One region of the Paenibacillus sp. V4I9 genome, then DNA from elsewhere that is predicted to be linked to it. Evidence: predicted binding sites of a transcription regulator. Region 1 holds the regulator's gene; the other holds the start of a gene.
What was found. The regulator LexA, encoded in region 1, represses DNA repair genes until DNA is damaged. The targets are predictions, from matches to a motif close to CGAACATATGTTCG.
Positions count from the first base shown of each region.

Region 2: QFZ81_RS02675 (YolD-like family protein) is a predicted target of LexA. The motif match lies at 6,164-6,177, and genes of this name have one in related genera.

Region 1 covers NZ_JAUSZE010000001.1:3,967,616-3,977,438, reverse strand. The annotation lists gene glnA (type I glutamate--ammonia ligase) at 1-31, shown strand, start outside; gene QFZ81_RS18735 (aminopeptidase) at 142-1,380, shown strand; gene lexA (transcriptional repressor LexA) at 1,990-2,607, opposite strand; gene QFZ81_RS18725 (LysM peptidoglycan-binding domain-containing protein) at 2,755-3,162, shown strand; gene QFZ81_RS18720 (DUF896 domain-containing protein) at 3,303-3,485, shown strand; gene QFZ81_RS18715 (HAD family hydrolase) at 3,529-4,320, shown strand; gene QFZ81_RS18710 (1,2-dihydroxy-3-keto-5-methylthiopentene dioxygenase) at 4,399-4,941, opposite strand; gene metH (methionine synthase) at 5,161-8,598, shown strand; gene rnz (ribonuclease Z) at 8,704-9,633, shown strand; gene tlp (small acid-soluble spore protein Tlp) at 9,681-9,823, opposite strand, start outside.
Region 2 covers NZ_JAUSZE010000001.1:558,511-568,333, reverse strand. The annotation lists gene QFZ81_RS02710 (TetR/AcrR family transcriptional regulator) at 1-443, shown strand, start outside; gene QFZ81_RS02705 (hypothetical protein) at 463-774, opposite strand; gene QFZ81_RS02700 (transglutaminase-like domain-containing protein) at 1,037-1,645, opposite strand; gene QFZ81_RS02695 (ABC transporter permease) at 1,693-2,793, opposite strand; gene QFZ81_RS02690 (ABC transporter ATP-binding protein) at 2,790-3,740, opposite strand; partial or broken gene QFZ81_RS02685 (DMT family transporter) at 3,842-4,727, opposite strand; gene QFZ81_RS02680 (alpha/beta hydrolase) at 4,844-5,707, opposite strand; gene QFZ81_RS02675 (YolD-like family protein) at 5,916-6,143, opposite strand; gene QFZ81_RS02670 (amidohydrolase) at 6,636-7,889, opposite strand; gene QFZ81_RS02665 (2OG-Fe(II) oxygenase) at 8,124-8,837, opposite strand; gene QFZ81_RS02660 (hypothetical protein) at 9,035-9,208, shown strand; gene QFZ81_RS02655 (SRPBCC family protein) at 9,213-9,698, shown strand; gene QFZ81_RS02650 (DoxX family protein) at 9,745-9,823, shown strand, end outside.

The DNA of each region.
Region 1 (9,823 bases):
GGAAAGAGATCAATATCTGTCCCTTTATTAATCGCTTAGTAAGTTGATATGGATGCAACAATTAGATACGAAAAGCCCGTCAGCCTTCAGGAATGTTTCTGAACTGATGGGCTTTTTCACGCGAAGGAGATCATAAGAATGTTGGACAACTTTCAAATTAATTTGGAAAAGTATGCTGAACTTGTAGTCAAAGTAGGGGTTAATCTCCACAAAGGCCAGGATCTGATGATAGAGTCACCGATTGAATCCCTAGAATTGACTAGAATTATCGTAAAGAAAGCCTATGAGGCGGGGGCGAATTTTGTCCAAGTGCACTGGCAGGATGATGTGATAACTCGCAGTAGATTCGATTATGCCAATGAGGAAGCGCTTGATTATTACCCAGAGTGGTATACGAGTATGTTAGAACGCTTTGTAGAAAACGGTGGAGCTTTACTGAATATCAAAGTGCCGGATCCTGATTTGTACGCGGGTATTGATGCAAGTCTGATTTCTAGAGCATCCAAAGCCATGGCTACGGCTAGATCAAAGTATCAACAATATGTGAGAACAAGCAAGTTCAGTTGGTGCTTAATCAAAGCGCCTACGGTGGCGTGGGCATCCAAAGTGTATGCTGATTTGCCTGAAGAACAGCGGATCGATGCGATGTGGGAGGCCATTTTCCGGATAAACCGCGTTTATGAAGATGATCCGGTAGCGGCTTGGCGAGTTCATATGGATCAATTGAAGCGCGTTCGCAGCGTGTTGAATGAGAAGCAATACGAGGCACTTCAATATCGAGCGGCAGGAACAGATTTGCGCGTTGAACTGCCGGAGGGCCACATTTGGCTTGGCGGTGATACGGAGAACGCAAGTGGAATACGATTCGTAGCAAATATGCCGACCGAGGAAGTTTTCACAATGCCTAAGCGAACAGGAGTTCATGGGACTGTGTCAAGCACCAAGCCATTGAATGTGAATGGGGCGCTTGTGGATCAGTTTTCGTTCAAGTTTGAGGACGGGAAAGTTGTGGATTATCAGGCAGAAGTCGGCTATGAGCATCTAACTAGGTTGCTAGATATGGATGAGGGCGCACGGTATTTGGGAGAAGTTGCTCTCGTACCTTTTGATTCGCCGATCTCTAATCTTGACCGCATTTTCTACAATACGGGCATCGATGAGAATGCATCCTGCCATCTGGCCTTAGGCAGCTGCTACCCGATCAATTTGCAGGATGGCGTATCTTTATCAAGCGAAGAGCTAAAAACTCGAGGTGGGAACACCAGTTTGATTCATGTTGATTTCATGATCGGGACGACTGATCTTGAGATCGATGGTATCCGTGGTGATGGTACCGTTGAACCTATTTTCCGTCGTGGAAATTGGGCGCTTGCATTTTAGTTGATAAATTAGCTGGTTTTTTAGCTTGATTTCTAAGGTGGAAGTTCTTATGGGTTTATTAAAGGGCATAGAGAACAGATAGAAGATGGATGACGGAAGATAGAAGATAGAAGACAAAATTCGTGTTTCTATTGGAATAATCCAATGGAATTGACTTTTAGGCCGCCAAATCCCTACTATCACTGGATTAATCCAATGGAAGTAGCAGGCAGAATGCGAAATTCATAAAGTGGGAGCTGAATTTTCCAAATATGACTTTTGGGACAGCCCCATTCCTTTAAACTGAAGTAAGTAGGGGCCGATTATTGCCTAATAGAAGCCAATAGAAACTTCTAAAAGCGCAAAATGCGATCCAAATGACGTAATAGCAGTCTATTAAGACTCTTATCTGAATCCAGCTCGGCTTCTTGGTTAAGACGGGATTAGAGGTTATACTATAAACTTTGAAAATCTATACTTGGATCAGATGCTCATCTATGCTTTAAGTTTACCCATTTGATCCGTAGCTTCATACGACCAAGGCTGTTTACATCGAAAAGAACCGAGGGACTATTGTCCTCTCGGTTCTTTCTCATTGGTATTGTATGTAGAATAAGGGCTGTAGGGCTATTACATATCCCGGAACAAACCAATGACGCGGCCAAGAATCGTAACATGTTTCAAAAGGATAGGCTGCAAAGCTGAGTTCTCCGGTTGAAGTCGAATGTGATCCTTTTCCTTGTAAAAGCGTTTCACCGTTGCTTCATCATCTTCCGTCATTGCTACAACAATGTCTCCGTTATTCGCGGTTTGCTGTTGCTTAACGATGACATAGTCGCCATTATGAATACCGGCTTCGATCATACTGTCACCCATAACGCTAAGCATGAACACATTGTTATCTCCTACCATGCTGACAGGAAGAGGGAAGTAGTCTTCTATGTTCTCTGTTGCTGTAATAGGCACACCGGCAGTTACTTTACCAACGAGAGGCACGCGAGCTACAGAAACCGCAAAATGCGTTTCAGCACCGTCAAGTCCTAGAATTTCAATAGCACGAGGCTTTGTAGGATCTCGACGAATCATACCTTTCTTCTCAAGACGCTCCAAATGACCATGTACGGTAGAACTAGAAGCTAGTCCAACAGCTTCGCCGATTTCTCTAACGGAAGGCGGGTACCCCTTATCTTTCACTTCATTCTTAATGAATTCCAATATAGCTTGTTGACGCTGCGAAATCTTACTCAATAGTTATCACTCCAATACTGGGAATCATTACCCAAAGTATAACATAGAACCCGAGTTCGTACAAACATAAGTTCGAGAAAAGGGTTGACTCAAACATGTGTTCGTGTTATTCTAATACCAGAACAAATGTTTGGGAGATGATTACTCATGTATATGACTTATTCAAACACTAACACAACACACACACCTCATAGATCTGCTAGCACATCCAAAGGGATGACATTTAATTCTAGTTATACAAAAGCGATTGTTCGCTTCATTTTATTAGCAATTATTCTTGGTACAGTGTTTTCATTCGGTGCTATTGTTCAAGCCTATGCAGGGGATGAGGCTGCAAACGCAACAACCCCAGTTTCCGTGATGCCTACTAACATTACTTCGAAAGCAGTCGTACAAGCTCAAATCGTTATTCAACGAGGAGACACACTCTGGGATGTTGCTTCCACACATAAAAAAAGAGATGAGAACGTTCGTTCCTATATGCATAAATTAAAGACAATCAATCATTTAACCACCAGCTCCTTAAAAGAAGGACAGGTTTTATTGCTTCCTTAATTTCACCATGCTTTTTTAATAGACTCTAAATACGATGAGGCTTGGACATGTTCCTATGCCTCTTTTTGTTGTCTCTTGACATTCCTTAATAGGGATGGCAAAGTAGTACTCATATTGAATTTTTGACTGGGAGGATCATTATGAGTGACAACATGGAACAGAATATCGAACGTATTAATGAGCTTGCTCGTAAAGCGAAAACAGTTGGCTTAACAGATGCGGAAATCGATGAACGCAATGAACTCAGAAAGAAGTATATTGAAGCATTCCGTGGCAATCTTAAAGTTCAACTTGATTCCATCAAGTTTACGGACGAAGAGTAATTGCTGCTCACATAGATACAACTTTCAAAAGGGGAAATGAATGATGACGTTGAAAGCCGTACTTTTTGATTTAGATGATACGCTGCTGTGGGATGATCGCAGTGTGCAGGAAGCTTTCGAAGCGACATGTGCTGAAGCTGCAAAACACGTTGCCGTGAATCCCGAGGAATTGGAAGCTTCTGTTCGCAAAGTAGCGCGTTCTTTATATGAATCTTTTGAAACCTTTGCATTTACCAAAATGATTGGTATTAATCCCTTCGAAGGCTTATGGGCAAATTTCACACAAGGTGAGAATGAGAACTTTCGTAAGCTTGAGAAACTAGCGCCAGGATATCGTACTGAGTCTTGGACAAGAGGGCTTGCGGCGTTGGGGATAGAGGATCGTGAGCTCGGGTATAAGCTTGGAGAACTATTTCCAGCAGAACGCCGACGCCGTCCTTACGTATATGAGGAAACGTTCCGAGTATTGGACGCTTTGAAAGGTAGCTATCAATTGTTGTTGTTAACGAATGGCTCGCCAGATCTGCAAAAGGAAAAATTAGCAGGTGTTCCAAATATCGCACCATACTTTGATCATATTGTGATCTCCGGCGAATTTGGTGTAGGTAAGCCAGCGACATCTATATTTAATCATGCGCTGGGACTACTTGGGATAGAAGCAGAGGAAGGAATTATGATCGGAGATAAGTTGACAACCGATATCCTTGGTTCTGGCAGCGTAGGCATGCGCAACATTTGGATTAATCATCATGGGCTTCAAAGTGGAGATGAAATTGTTCCTGTATATGAGGTTTCCCGTCTTCAGGATATTTTGCCGATTATTACAAATGGATAACATACAATAAATAAAAACCCAACGGCTTCTTAGGACGTTAAGTCCAGCGCTGTTGGGTTTTTGTTCTCATATAAAATATTAGGCTTTAATAAATTCGGGATCATCAATGTTATAAGCAACCCAGCCATCTTTTTCAATGAAGAGACGAACTGCAACGATTTCACGATTATCCATTAGTGTGAAGAAATGGTTCGTGTTCTCAGGAACTGAGATAACATCGCCTGGTTCAAGTTCAACGTCAAAATAGCCAACTTCGCTTTCGGATTTGATAATGAAAATACCACGTCCAGAAACGATGGCACGAATTTCATCTTCCGTATGTGTGTGCACCTGTTCGAATTTCTTCAGGAGCTCTTCGATGTTAGGCGTTGAATCGGAAAGCGCGATAACATCCCAAATTTCATAACCGCGTCTAGCAGCCAAATCACGAATTTCTTCTTCATAAGTACTAATAATTTCAGCTTTTTCTTCATCACTTAGAATGAATTTCTCACGCAGTGTTTCCGGAAGCTTGTTAGCGTCCCAGTGTTCATAAACAACATTTTGACTATCCAAGAAGGCTTTGACTTGCTCTTGGCCTTCAATACGTTCATTGGTATTGCGAATTCTTATTTGTGCCATACTGCATCCCTCTTTCAAAGAAAATATACTTGTATTATAGTGGAAATGTAGCCAGCTGTCGATGGTTGAACATAAGGATTTCCGATAAAGCCTATAGGTAAAAGTGATAATTCAAATTCTTTTCATAGAAGCCGGATTCTGTTACACTAAACCATAACATAATTTGTCGTTTTTTTTTATTCTCTATTGCTTTAGGATAAGTTGAAAGGGAGTCATGCAATGACCAAAACACCGATACAAGAGCAGCTTAAAAAGAAGATCATGATCCTAGATGGTGCCATGGGTACAATGATTCAGCAAGAGAACTTAACCGCTGATGATTTCGGAAGCGATGATCTAGACGGGTGTAATGAAATTCTATGTGTAACACGTCCGGACGTTATCCGCAAAATTCATGAAGCTTACTTCGCCGCGGGCGCTGATATGATAGAAACGAATACATTCGGGACTACGAGTGTGGTATTAGCTGAATATGATTTGCAAGACCGTCATCGCGAGTTAAATCTTGCTGCAGCTAAAATTGCCATCGAGGCAGCGAATAAATATTCGACACCTGAGTGGCCTCGTTATGTTATCGGAGCCATGGGTCCTACGACCAAAACGTTGTCGGTAACCGGTGGAGTAACATTCGCTCAACTAGAGGAGAGCTATTACGAGCAAGCGTTAGCTCTCGTTGAAGCGGGGGTGGATGCACTTCTTTTGGAAACTTCGCAAGACACTCTGAACGTAAAAGCAGGCAGTATCGGAATTCGCAGAGCGTATGAAACATTAGGTGTTGAACTTCCGATAATGATCTCGGGTACCATTGAACCGATGGGCACAACGCTAGCCGGTCAAAATATTGAATCCTTCTATATTTCTTTGGAACATTTGAAGCCTATTTCAATGGGTTTGAACTGTGCTACAGGCCCTGAATTTATGAGGGATCATATCCGAACGTTGTCTGATATTGCTGGAACAGCGATTAGTTGTTATCCGAATGCCGGTTTGCCGGACGAGAACGGACATTACCACGAGTCTCCCGAATCTTTAGCTAAAAAGATGGCCGGATTTGCTGAGCAAGGCTGGCTCAATATTGCCGGGGGCTGTTGTGGGACAACGCCAGAACATATTCGTGCAATGGCCGAGACATTATCTCAGTATAAGCCAAGAACGCAATATGGTACGCATTTACCTGCTGTCTCAGGGATTGAAACGTTATTTATCGAGCCAGAAAATCGTCCTATCATGGTTGGCGAGCGGACCAATATTTCAGGTTCACGAAAATTCAAACGCCTGATTAAAGAAGGGAAGTTTGAAGAGGGCTCTGAAATTGCACGTAATCAAGTTAAGAACGGCGCTCATGTTATTGATATTAACCTGCAGGATACTGACATTGACGAGGCTTATGCTGTTGAAGAGTTCATGCAGCAGGTTGTGAAGAAAGTCAAAGTTCCGTTAATGATTGACTCGACCTATGACCACATCATTGAGCTTGGACTTAAGTACTCCCAAGGTAAGGCGATCATTAACTCCATTAACTTGGAGGATGGCGAAACGAAGTTCGAAGGGATTTTACCTTTAATCAAACGTTACGGGGCTGCCGTTGTTTGTATTCTCATTGATGAACGAGGCCAAGCCGTTTCGCGTGAAGCGAAGATCGAAGTGGCGACGCGGTCCTACGAGCTTTTGACAGAGAAGTATGGCATGAATCCTGAGGATATTATATTTGATCCGAATATGTTCCCAGTAGGCTCTGGGGATCCGCAGTATATCGGTTCCGCCGTAGAGACGATTGAGGGCATCAAGCTGATTAAAGCTAAATATCCTGCAGCAAAAACGATTCTTGGCTTAAGTAATATCTCTTTCGGTTTACCTGACGCTGGGCGTGAAGTACTGAATTCCGTCTATTTGTATCACTGTACGAAGGCAGGCCTAGATTATGCTATTGTGAATACAGAGAAACTGGAGCGTTACGCTTCCATCCCGGATACAGAACGCCAATTAGCTGAAGAGCTTATTTACAATACGAATGATGAGACATTGGCAAAGTTCGTTGCCCATTTCCGTGAGAAAAAAGTGGAGAAGAAAGAGAAGATTTCGAATCTGTCTCTGGAAGAAAGACTTGGCTCTTATGTCGTGGAGGGGACCAAGGAAGGGCTCATCCCTGATTTGGAAATTGCCTTACAGACTTATTCGCCGCTTGAAGTCATCAACGGACCGCTCATGAAGGGGATGGAGGAAGTTGGACGCCTCTTTAATGGCAATGAACTGATTGTGGCTGAGGTTTTACAAAGTGCGGAAGTGATGAAGGCTTCAGTTAATTACCTGGAACCATTCATGGAGAAATCCGAAACAGCGGTTAAGGGGAAAATTATTCTAGCAACCGTTAAAGGTGATGTCCACGATATCGGTAAAAATCTGGTCGAAATTATCCTATCGAACAATGGTTATAAAATCATTAATCTTGGGATTAAAGTACCTCCGGAACAAATTATTGAAGCTTACCGAAGAGAAAAGCCGGATGCAATTGGTTTATCAGGCTTGCTCGTGAAATCTGCGCAGCAAATGGTCATAACCGCGCAGGATTTACGCACGGCTGGTGTGGATGTGCCGATTCTGGTTGGTGGGGCTGCACTAACACGTAAATTCACCAAAACGCGTATTCAGCCTGAATACGAGGGTGTTGTCCTGTACGCGAAGGATGCGATGGACGGTTTAGATATTGCGAACCGATTAAGTGATCCTGAGCAGCGCAAGCGACTCATTCAGGAGCTGAGAGAGAGCCTGGAATCCGATGTTATGGATACCGGTAAGAAGGAAGAGAAAATGCCGGAGCTCACACGCGTGAGTTCGTCTGCTGTTTCCAAGGATCTTCCTGTGCAAGTGCCGCAGGATACAGAACGCCATATCATGAGGGATTACCCGATTAGCCATCTGATGCCTTATGTCAACATGCAGATGCTGCTTGGACATCATCTTGGTTTGAAAGGTAAAGTAGAGCAGCTGCTTAGCGATAAAGATACGAAAGCCCTTCAGTTGAGAGATACAGTGGATTCAATTCTATATGCTGCTCAGCATAATGGGATTATCAAAGCCCACGGGATGTACCGTTTCTTCCCAGCACAATCCAGCGGCAACGATGTCATCGTGTATGACCCGCAGGATCACAGTAAAGTGCTAGAGACCTTCACTTTCCCGCGTCAGGATAAAGAACCATATCTTTGTTTATCCGATTACCTAAAGTCAGTAGAAAGCGGACAAATGGATTACGTCGGTTTCTTACTTGTTACGGCAGGGCATGATATAAATGAATTGGCTAAAGAATGGCGGGATAAAGGGGATTATTTGAAATCCCATGCCCTTCAGGCCACGGCACTTGAAATGGCTGAAGGATTTGCCGAGCGGATTCATCACATCATGCGAGATGTATGGGGGATAGCTGATCGAGTAGATATGACAATGCAGGAGAGATTTGGGGCTAAATATGTCGGACAACGGTTCTCCTTCGGTTACCCGGCATGTCCGAATCTCGAGGACCAAGCGAAATTGTTCAACTTGCTGAAGCCAGAGGATATAGGCGTAGAGTTAACGGAGTCATTTATGATGGAGCCGGAAGCATCAGTTTCAGCGATCGTGTTTGCCCATAAGGAAGCTCGTTACTTCAACGTAGGATAGAAAGCTTATGTATAAAGCGAGGCAGCTTATACGAACTACATGGTTCGTCGGCGTCCTCGCTTTACATTTTGGCATCGTGATTTTAGATAGAATGGAGTTTAGATCGTGGACTTGTATTTTTTGGGTACGGGGGCGGGTATGCCCTCCAAACAACGAAATGTCACCTCAATAGCATTAAACTTGCTGGATGAACGTGGAACCTATTGGCTGTTCGACTGTGGAGAAGGGACGCAACAGCAGATTCTGAATTCTCCAGTGAAATTGGGACGAACGGAGATGCTTTTCATCACGCATCTGCATGGGGACCATTTGTACGGTCTACCTGGTTTGTTAACGAGTCGTTCCTATTTAGGAGGAGATACACCTCTTACGCTATATGGACCGCGGGGTCTGAAGAGCTTTGTTGAGACGGCCCTCTCAGTAAGCGGGGCTCATTTAACGTATACGCTGCAAATCGTGGAAATTGAGGAAGAAGGTCTGATTTTCGAAGATGAAACCTTCCAAGTCGAGACGGCACGACTAGAGCATCGCATTGAATGCTTCGGTTTCAGAGTGATAGAGAAAGATCAACCCGGCAAGCTTATGCAGGAAAAACTAACGGAACTCGGCATCCCGGCGGGTCCGCTTTATGGTAAATTGAAGCAAGGCCAATCCGTCCAGTTGGAGGATGGTCGTACGCTTCATGGGACTGATTTTCTAGGCGCTCCAATACCGGGGCGCATCGTCGTTATTCTTGGTGACACGCGCTACTGCAGCGGGGCTCAGCACTTGGCAAGAGGCGCTGATGTGCTTGTGCACGAGGCAACATTCGCCATGGACAAGCAGGAGCTTGCGTATTCGTTTGATCATGCCACTTCGATCGACGCGGCAAGAACTGCGCAGGAAGCGGGAGCGAATGCGCTGATCATGACTCATATTAGCTCGCGATATCAGGGGGATGCCGTAATGGAGCTTTTGCAAGAGGCTCAAAAGATTCACATCAATAGCTACATAGCTAAGGATTTCTGGGGCTTTGACGTGCCGCGCAAAGGGTAAAAAAAGAAAAGCCACACCCGAATTTTGGAAGTGGCTTCTCGCTTTAATTATCTGTTCGATTCGTCTTTTTTCTCCTCGATGAAGCCGCTAATGCTTTCTTTACGGCGTTCATTCTTGGATTCGATGCTCTGTTTTTCCTCGGCAGTTATTTCATCTGCATGTTCGTCCAAGTAGTCCTCAGCTTCGCGCA
Region 2 (9,823 bases), 3.4 Mb from region 1:
GACTTTCTTACCGCTATTTCAACTCCAAAGAAGAAATCTTTTCAGTACTCGTACAGGAAGCGATCGAAGAAGCCCAAGCGGCGATTAACAACGTTCATCAACTACCAGGTACACCATTAGAACAAATAAGAACTTTAACAAAAAGAATGCTTGATGAGAGTCATAAACATTTTTTCTTATTGCTTCAACAAGTACAAAAGTCGGATGAGGTGCCTGCAAAAGCCAAAGAAATGGTCAATCAATATTCTCCCAGAGATACAATTGATAAACTGGTTCCTATATTCATCAAAGGTCAACAAACAGGGGAATTCTGTCAAGGTAATCCTCAAGAGCTGTTGATCCTCTATTTCACCGTCATAACTGGACTCATGCTGCAGGAAACGCAATCCAATAAAGGCTGGCTGTTAGAGGTTGATACCTTAATGAAAATTTTAACGAAATGAACACTCACTGCCCATAATATTACTGTATATTTAATAAATAAAATCCTAATGCAAAAAACCCAATTCCAATCGCAAAATGAATACCTCTTGCCAACCACCAAGGCAATATTTTGAAGAATAGTCCCACAAATAGACCGAATATTATTCCAGCAATAGCTCCGAAAACCCATCCTATAAAAGTATCAGATGAAGCATTAAACAAACTTGGCATAAGTGCATAATCAACAACGCTTTTCTTTTTATGTACTTCTTTCGTAAGATAAAAACCGTAAGCGATGGCTATTAAAGAAATTATCCAACAAATTATAGTTCCGATCCAATCCTTGATCATCTTTTCCTCCAATATGAAACGCTTGCAATTTAATAAAAAAGAAGCTGGATCATTGATCTCAGCTTCTTCATTCTTGCGTCTTACCTGAAAGGAGAAATTAACCATATTGCAGGCGATACTTCATTCAATTTCAATTCCAATATGGATACAATTTTTTAACAACGAACATTATCCGGTAAACAGGTTTTCTTTCTTTTCCGTTTTAACGCAATCACCAATATTATTGCCCAATAAAAAGCAAAGTATACATGAATACTTTTGACTATAAACTAGACGGTAAACCACGAAGAAACATCTGTATACAATCCGTATTTTGCTTTAATGCATTAATTGTTTTTAAGCTTGGCCCTTTATATATCTCTGGATGATCCACTTCGTTGTATTCTTCCCGTACCGAAAAAGCCAGCTTTTCTTCATCTTTGGAGAATTCCGCATTAACATTAACTTTATTTCCACGTGCATCTAGGCGAACCCATCTTCCTATGGATTTAAGGTAAACTGCATTTAAGGCATGGATGCAATACCCTGTATCTGGTGTGTCACCTATTGTGAGTCGTTGATAACAAAAACCAGTTGGAATCCCTTTGCTTCTTAATATGGCGCATAACAGATTAGACTTAGCGTAACAAATACCTTCCTTAAAGAATAGTGCTTCCGAGGCTTTACATGTAATTCGTGTACTTTGAATATCCCAAGAATGAGATATTTCATCACGAACAAATTCATAAGCTCTTTTCACAAAATCATCTTCGTTATCCGATTCGTTATATAATTCTGTTGCTTTTTCTTTAATAGATAGGTGACTATAATCAACTTCCTCAGTTTCTACTAGATAATCTTCTAGAAAATTTGATTCACAAGACAAAATCATTCCATTTCACCCTCAATCGATTGTTAACATCATATCGTTATTTTTCGTTACTCCCACTTGAATGTTAGGCTGGCGATAATGAAGGCTACAAGCATCCAGCCGCCAAGCAGCGCGGCTTCACGCCACACGTCGGCAAGCGATGCTCCGACATTCATGATTTGGCGCAGTGCTGAGGACAGATGCGAGATCGGCAGCAACTTGACTACGGGCTGCAGCCAGTCAGGCATATTTTTGATCGGAAAGAAGACGCCACCTAGAAAAAGAAGTGGGAAGGAGACGAAACCGGCAATCGGGCCAGCGCTTTCCGGCGTTTTGGCGAGTGCGGCGATGATAAAGCCGATCGACATGAAAGTAAGTGTCCCGAGTATCACGAACATTAGCAGAAGTATCCACGAACCATTCACCTGTGTTCCAAAAATCAGGCTGCCGATTAGCAGCACGATCATCGCCTGCGCGCCGTTCAACAGCAGTCGGGCGGTGATTTGCGCGGCAATGAAGCTCCGCGGTTGGAGCGGCGTACTCTGAAGACGCCGAAGGATACCCCGCTCGCGCCAAGATGCGATTTGGCCGGCGACGCCGTTCAGATTGTTACTCATAATCATCATAGCAACGATGCCTGGGACGAGGAAGTCGATATACTTCAGGTTAAGAGATTGGACCGCCTGTGATTGAATCGTGACGACAGGTGTGTAACCCACGATCTGCTTGCTAATACCATCGGCGATCTGAGACATGATGGGAAGCCCGATCTGATTGGTTGTTTGGCTCGTCTCGTCGTAGTAGACGGTGAGTTTGGAGCCCTGCATAGAGGCGGATTTAGCGCTCACAGCAGCTTCATACCCTTTGGGAACGGCGACGACAAGCTGCCGATCGCCATGCTTAAGATCTTTCATCGCAGCATTGAGATCTGTGCTTTCAGTTAATTTTAATATGGATAGCTGCTTCATAGAGGATAGAAGTGCCTTCGACGCAGTCGTCTGGTCTTGGTCGATAACGGTGACGGAGAGCGATGTGCTGTCCCCTTTTCCTAAGAATGAACCTAGCATCACCATGAAAAAGATCGGAAAAACGAGCGTCCAAAATAATACTTGCCGATTTCGCCCAAAAAGTCGTAACTGGGCTAAGGTCAATTGACGATACGCTTTCATTCTTCCCTCAGGCTCCTTCCCGTCATGTGGATAAACACGTCCTCAAGCGTTGCCGTGCGCGTTTGCAGATCAGAAACCCGGATGTTTTGCTCTGCAGTTTGTTGTACAAATGCAGTTAGCGCATTCTGCAAATGATCCGTGTACAACACAAACGTGTCTTTACGCTGATCAACTTGTTTCACATCAGGCAATGACTGGACAAGCGTCAGCACTTCCTGCTTTCGTGCCTCATCTTCTCGGATCTGCTCCGGCATGCGAAACTCGATGGCGCTGTCTGACTGCAGGCTGCGCACGAGCTGCTCCGGTGTATCCAACGCAACGATTTGTCCTTTATCCATGAGGCAGATACGGTCGCAAAGCACATGAGCCTCTTCCATGTAGTGCGTTGAGATCACCACAGTCTTACCGCGCTCCTTCAAGCGGAGCACGATATCCCACAACGTACGTCGGGCTTGAGGATCGAGTCCGGTTGTCGGCTCATCCAGAAAAACCACCTTCGGATCATTCACGAGCGCCAACGCAATGGCGAGTCGCTGCTTCTGGCCACCGGATAAGTTTTTGACGCGGTCATTCTTTTTTTCGCGCAATATCATGTCGTCGAGCAGCGGCTCGACTGGCACTGAGCTTGGATAAAAGCTTGCGTACATGCGGATGATCTCGTGAACGTGAAGCAGATCGAACAGTGACGTCGATTGGAGCTGTACGCCGATGATTTCCTTGACCTTTTTCAAATCTTTTTTCGTATCGAAGCCTGCGACAAGTGCTCTCCCTTCATCCGGTCGCCGCAAACCTTCGATCATTTCCATCGTTGTCGTTTTGCCCGCCCCATTTGGCCCGAGCAGTCCAAATACTTCCCCTTCACTCACTTTAAAATGAATGCCATTCACCGCGGTGAATTTCCCATACCTTTTGACGAGTCCGTCAACTTCTATGATGGCGTTGGCCAAGGTTAGTTCCTCCCTTTTGATATTCCTTTATTTCTTGTGCCACGTTGTTAACGGAACGAGGCTACCGATTCTTTTGCGCGGCAGCCTCGTTATCTTAGTTGTTAAGCTCTCGTTTCCCGTTTAGGTCGGATGACCAAAAGTACACCAATAAAGATTAATACGGTACCTATCCCAAAAGACAGGCCAACTTGCTCACCTAGTAATAGCCACCCTAAAAAAGTACCGACTATAGGCTGGAAAAAGAAGAATAATCCGCCACTTGAAGCGTTCAGCATTTGCAATCCACGATTCCACAGTAAAAAACCACATGCGGTCGAAATAACTCCTAAGAATAAAAGACCACCCCAAATAGATGGATGCATCATGGCTTGAAAATCGAGCTCATCTAATCGACTAATTGTAAAAGGTGTTAGTACGGCGATTGCCACAAGAGTAGCATAGCTCGTTACGACAATTGGTGAATATTGCTTCGGTACACGTTTTATAAGAACAGACATTAGTGACCATGTTAGTGCTGCAATAAGCAGTGATGCGCCACCAAGTTGATGAGATGTATCAATATGGGCATTTCCAACAATAATACACACACCGAATGTGGCTAAAACAATAGAAATTGACTTTTTAAATGTAATTTTTTCTTTTAAAATGAGACGCGCAAACAGCACCATAAAGGCAGGTGTCGTTGAAGTAATAATGGCGCCCATTTGTGCATTAGAGAGCATCGTACCCACTTCTTGGGTAATGATAGAAATTGTATTTCCAACAAGCCCAATAATGAAAATTAATGGCCAGTCGTTTTTCAATCCGCCATGATTGTTTGGTTACAACGCCAATAATTAGCAATGCAAAAATCGCAATAACATAGCGAAGCCATACTAATACAAGTGGTGGTACAACGTCTACCACAACTTTTACCACCACATACATCCCACCCCAAATACTAGCAGCGAGTGATAAATATAACGACCCTAATAAGGTTTTATTCATTTTGTACCTGCAGGTACATCATTTTCAAATAATGGTGACCACATCATCAGCTTTCAGCTCACTTTCAAAACGTTTATTTGATTATACAATAATATGGTTAATTTAGGCACCGAAGTTCAACTTAGAAGATACCGCTTTACATGCTGTGCCACTTCAACCGGTGCGTATTTATTATCCGGAGCGAGATGATCTAGATTTGGTAAAATCAACGTTTGTGTTAGTGAAATGGTTTCGTCCAATACTCGAATCATTTGATGCACAGAATCTGGACTCTTCCCCCCAGAAATTAAAAGGACATTCGTATCAATCATTTGGTAATTACTGAAAGTGGATGCCAGGCGTTTCACTTCTCTGTGCTCTATTAAATTTTCTGGCAATAGTTTTTCAATTTGATTCCAATGATTTCCGCGTATTACCAAACGTAAAATAAACTTTGCATACCATTTCGGTAACTTTTTTAAGGGCGAGTGAGCTGCACCCTTTACAAAGCTGGCAAATGCCCCCCTAAAATCTTTCTTATTCATGTCTTTTTCATATTCAGGCAGCCAATCCCATTCCGTTGGTGTCGACTTAATTGAAACGCCAGGTTCATAGACAGCCATTTTCTTAAAGGTATGGGTTCGCGCAGCCTCCAAAGCTACAAGCCCACCGTAGCTATGACCGAATACATAGGTTGCCTTCGTTGCTTCTTGTACGCTTTTTACATCTTCACATTCCTTATTGATGGTATAGTTAATCCCTTGTGGTCCACTCCATCCACGTCCACGTCGATCCATAACATGGACTGTAAAGGAATCCGACAATTCTTGGGCAAACTTAGTAAAATCATTCGAAGTACTAAGCGCCCCGTGGATTACAATGAGACTCGGACCCTTACCTATACTTTGGTATCCAATTGTAGTTCCGTCCTTCGAAACTGCAGTTGAATGGGTAAACGAATCCCGAAAGTTCGAATTTATTTTTGCACTTACTATATCCATTTCCATCCCCTTTTCTTCACCAGTAGAAACAACGCATACAACCTAGTCTCCAAGCTGAATAATACTCGTGTTTTCATTATATAACGACGAAATTATCATTCATTCAAGCCCGGGGATGAAATCACACTCAGTCTTGAGACCGAACCAAAGCAAAAAGACATGCTTAGCTCCCAGCATGCCTTCCTTTAGCCGTGTCCCTGCAAAAGTACTATTCCACCAATTCTACATTCAAGATATCGTCAAATGCTACCCAATCCGTACCATTTTCGTGGGATAGCTTTACTCTTCTTATCTCTTGATCAATTATGGTTATTAGACCTGTAATTTGCCCATCCCCAGTCTCATTATAAATCTTTATACTAATAAATTGCTGGCTAAGTAAGGCATTAGCCAATACGTTGGCTATCTTTTTATTCTCACGATTACTAATACTCATTATTTCTCCACTCCAATCCCAGAACATTTGTTCTAAACCTATTATACTTTTAGTAGGATGAGTGGTAAAGAGTTAGTGGTCAATCCGTTAAGGAAAGGATATTCAAGTAAAAGTCAGCTGCACATAATCCGAAAATCGTTTCACCGCCGGAGACAGATATCGGCTTACGTAACCTATGCAGTTCACCCCATTTACTGTGATTGTCCAGATAAATGGTTTTCCATGGGAATGGATGGTCGACACAATTTAACTGGAAAATCTGCTTCTAATTATGCCCTTTCCTCTTTGAAAACACATTTTAGATGGAAAACCTACCGTAAAAACAACTGTTTTTGATGATTTCAAAGAAAATGACTGAAATTAACGGGAGAAATTCCATTTGATTTGATCGAAGTGGTAACTGCAATCCAATTACAGGTGTATTTTCACGTTAATAACTGAATTGGAGTCTGTTTTACCAGTAAATGGATTAAACTGCATAGGTCATATTCCTTAAATCCCCTCTACGATCCGTTTCGCACGAACAGTTACTTGTTTTAAAAGTTCATCTTCATCAATCGTCATTAATTTCCGGTTTTTCATGAGCACTTTACCGTTAACTATCGTTGTATCAACATCAGCTCCATTAACACTGTATGCAAGCAGCGACTCAACATTATGGATAGGCTGCAAATGCGGTTTGTTCATATCGACGAGAATTATATCCGCTTTTTTCCCAATTTCTAGTGTTCCTACTTCATTATCTATGTTTAACAACTTAGCGCTTCCTTTTGTCGCCATACGTAAAACATGCCCGGCGGGAAGCACTGTCGGGTCGCCATAATCTAATTTCTGCAACCAAGTCGCCGCTTTTATCTCCTCAAACATATCGATAGTTGTGGCACTTCCTGTTCCATCCGTACCCAGACCGACGGTGATGCCCTGATTAATCATTTCGAAAACTGGTGCAATCCCACACCCTAACTTTAAATTGCTTACTGGGTTATGCGATACGCCTCCACGCATCCCTTTCAAAAATCTAATATCTCGTCGATTCAGATGCACGCTATGAGCTAAGAGAACATGCGATCTTTCAAAGAGACCTTCATTATACAAATACTCCGTGGGCGTCTGGTTGTATTTTTCTTGAATTTTCATTACTTCTTCCTTTGTTTCGGCTAAATGGATGTGGATTGGTAAGTTCAACTCTTCTGCCATATTTATGATTTTCCTTAATGCTTTTGGAGGACAAGTGTACGGTGCGTGTGGGCCGAGCATAGTTGAAATTCTACCTTCCGCTTTTCCATTCCAGCGTTCAACCAGTTCCAGTGCTTCTGTTATCCTTTTACCTCCGTCGTCTTGAAGAAAAACCAACCCTCTTGTTAATGAAGCACGCATACCAACTTCTTGAACCGCTGAAGCAATTTCGTTCATATGAATATACATGTCAGCAAAAGCTGTTGTTCCTGATTTGATCATTTCTGCCATCGATAGCTTGGCACCCCAGTAAATATCTTCGGGGGTCATTCTGGCCTCGGCCGGCAGCATTTTTTTCTCTAGCCAATCCATTAATTTTAGATCGTCGGAAAATCCTTTCAACAAGCTCATTGGGGTATGTTGATGGGCATTAATCAAGCCAGGCATCGCAATCATTCCTTGTCCCTCAATAACTTCGTCTACCCCATCTGTAATTTGGGTCCCCAACTTTTTGATCTTGTCTCCTTCAATGAGTATGTCCCCAGTAATGGGTTGATCATCATCGATCATCGTGAGTATAGTTACATTTTAAATTAATGTTTTCATAAAAAAACCTCCTAATATCTATTGATAATTAGGAGGATAAACTATGACGTAAGGTTAATGTCAACGACTTTCCTTTTCCGCTGAGGGTGACTTCGATTGTTCAGATGGTCAAGGAAATTGTGATTCAGGCAAAATCGGGACAGTTGAGCAGCGCACTACAATGTCTCAAAGCTAGGGAATCTGCTGAAACGATTATCATTATTTCGCATCGTGAAATATAATACCCAAACTGTATCTTGTACCTGTTGTTATTGTGTTTACACCGTGTCGAAGAGTCGTTTTATAATAGCCTCGCGTTCCCAAAACCGGACGATGATTGGTTGGAAAAATCAGTCCTTCTCCTTGTTTCAAAGTGATGACATGACCTCTACTTTGCGCCCTCGGACGCTGTTCCACCAATAGTAACTCCCCACCTGTGAAATCTTCTTCTCTTTGATTAAGAGCGAATACGACCTGAAAGGGAAAGAATACTTTCCCATACAAATCCTGATGCAGACAATTGTATCCCCCAGCTTCATATTTCAGGATCAATGGGGTTGGACGGTTCTGCCCTTCTTGATGGCATTGATCGAGGAATTCCGCTAATGTTGCCGGATAAGAAGCATTGTGGCCCAATTGTTCTAGCCAGCGATTAGCTGTTATGGCAAGTTCCGGATACAATCCTTCGCGCAGCTGTTGAAGCAAAAATGGCAGGGGAGCGTTGTAATATTTGTACTCCCCGACCCCAAAGCGGTACCGAGCCATGTCAATGGTCGTTCGAAAGCGGCTTTCTTCCTCGTAAGTACTTATGATTTCCTTACATTCCGTATTGTTTAACAAGCCAGGTAGTTTGGCATAACCGTGTTCGTCCAGCGACTGCTGCATGAAACTCCAATCCAGATCAGCTAATCCTTGCGACAGATTCTCAGACATGCTGTAAGCCTCCCTTTTTGCGCGTATCGTCACATTCAAGTTCCAACCAACTCGTCAAAAGGCATATTAACCTCTGCGAACAGTATAACCCCGAAAATAAGCTTTTGTACGCGTTCTCGAATGTAACAGCAAGATAACGAAATTATTAAATGCCGTTTTATGTTACAACTACAATAAGGTGGTGAATTGTCATTTACATGGGTTCAAACGGCATTGAGAAAAACGAAAATCAATCTTCCTACACATTATGTTTACCGGAACAATATGCAAGATGGAAAGCGGAAATTGATTTTAAATATTCCTTTACAGGAATATTCCCATTGTGGTATATTCAAAACAGAAAACAAGAACAAAAACAATTTGGAGGATGATAATATGAATAACGCTCAGGACACGAACAACACGCTCACGTCCATTACAGGTCAAGAGCTCCGTATCACCCGTATCTTTCATGCGCCGCGGGAACTGGTTTTCAAGGCTTGGACAGATCCGGAGCATTTGCCGAAATGGTGGGGACCCAAGGGCTTTACGAATACGGTTCAGGAAATTGATATTAGACCAGGCGGGGTATGGCGTTACGTTATGCACGGTCCGGATGGCGTCGATTATGATAATAAAATCACCTACCACAAGATAGTAAGCCCAGAGCAGCTCGTATACTCCCATGGCGACGACGATGAGGACGATCAATTTCATGTGACGGTCACGTTTAAGGAGCAAGCTAACACAACGACAGAGCTCACGATGACGGCGCGCTTCAAATCCGCCGCTGAGCTAGAGAAAGCGGTCAAGGAATATGGAGCTGTCGAGGGCGCCAAATCAACAATGGATCGTCTCCAGGAACAACTGGCCGCTATGTAAGAACCAAAATCAAGTCAAATTATAAATTGAAGGGAGTAATAAATTCATGAAAAAAACGAAAGTTATGTATTGGATTTTTACAGCTTTGTTGGTAGCCTTGATGGGCATTGGTGCTATCCCGGATA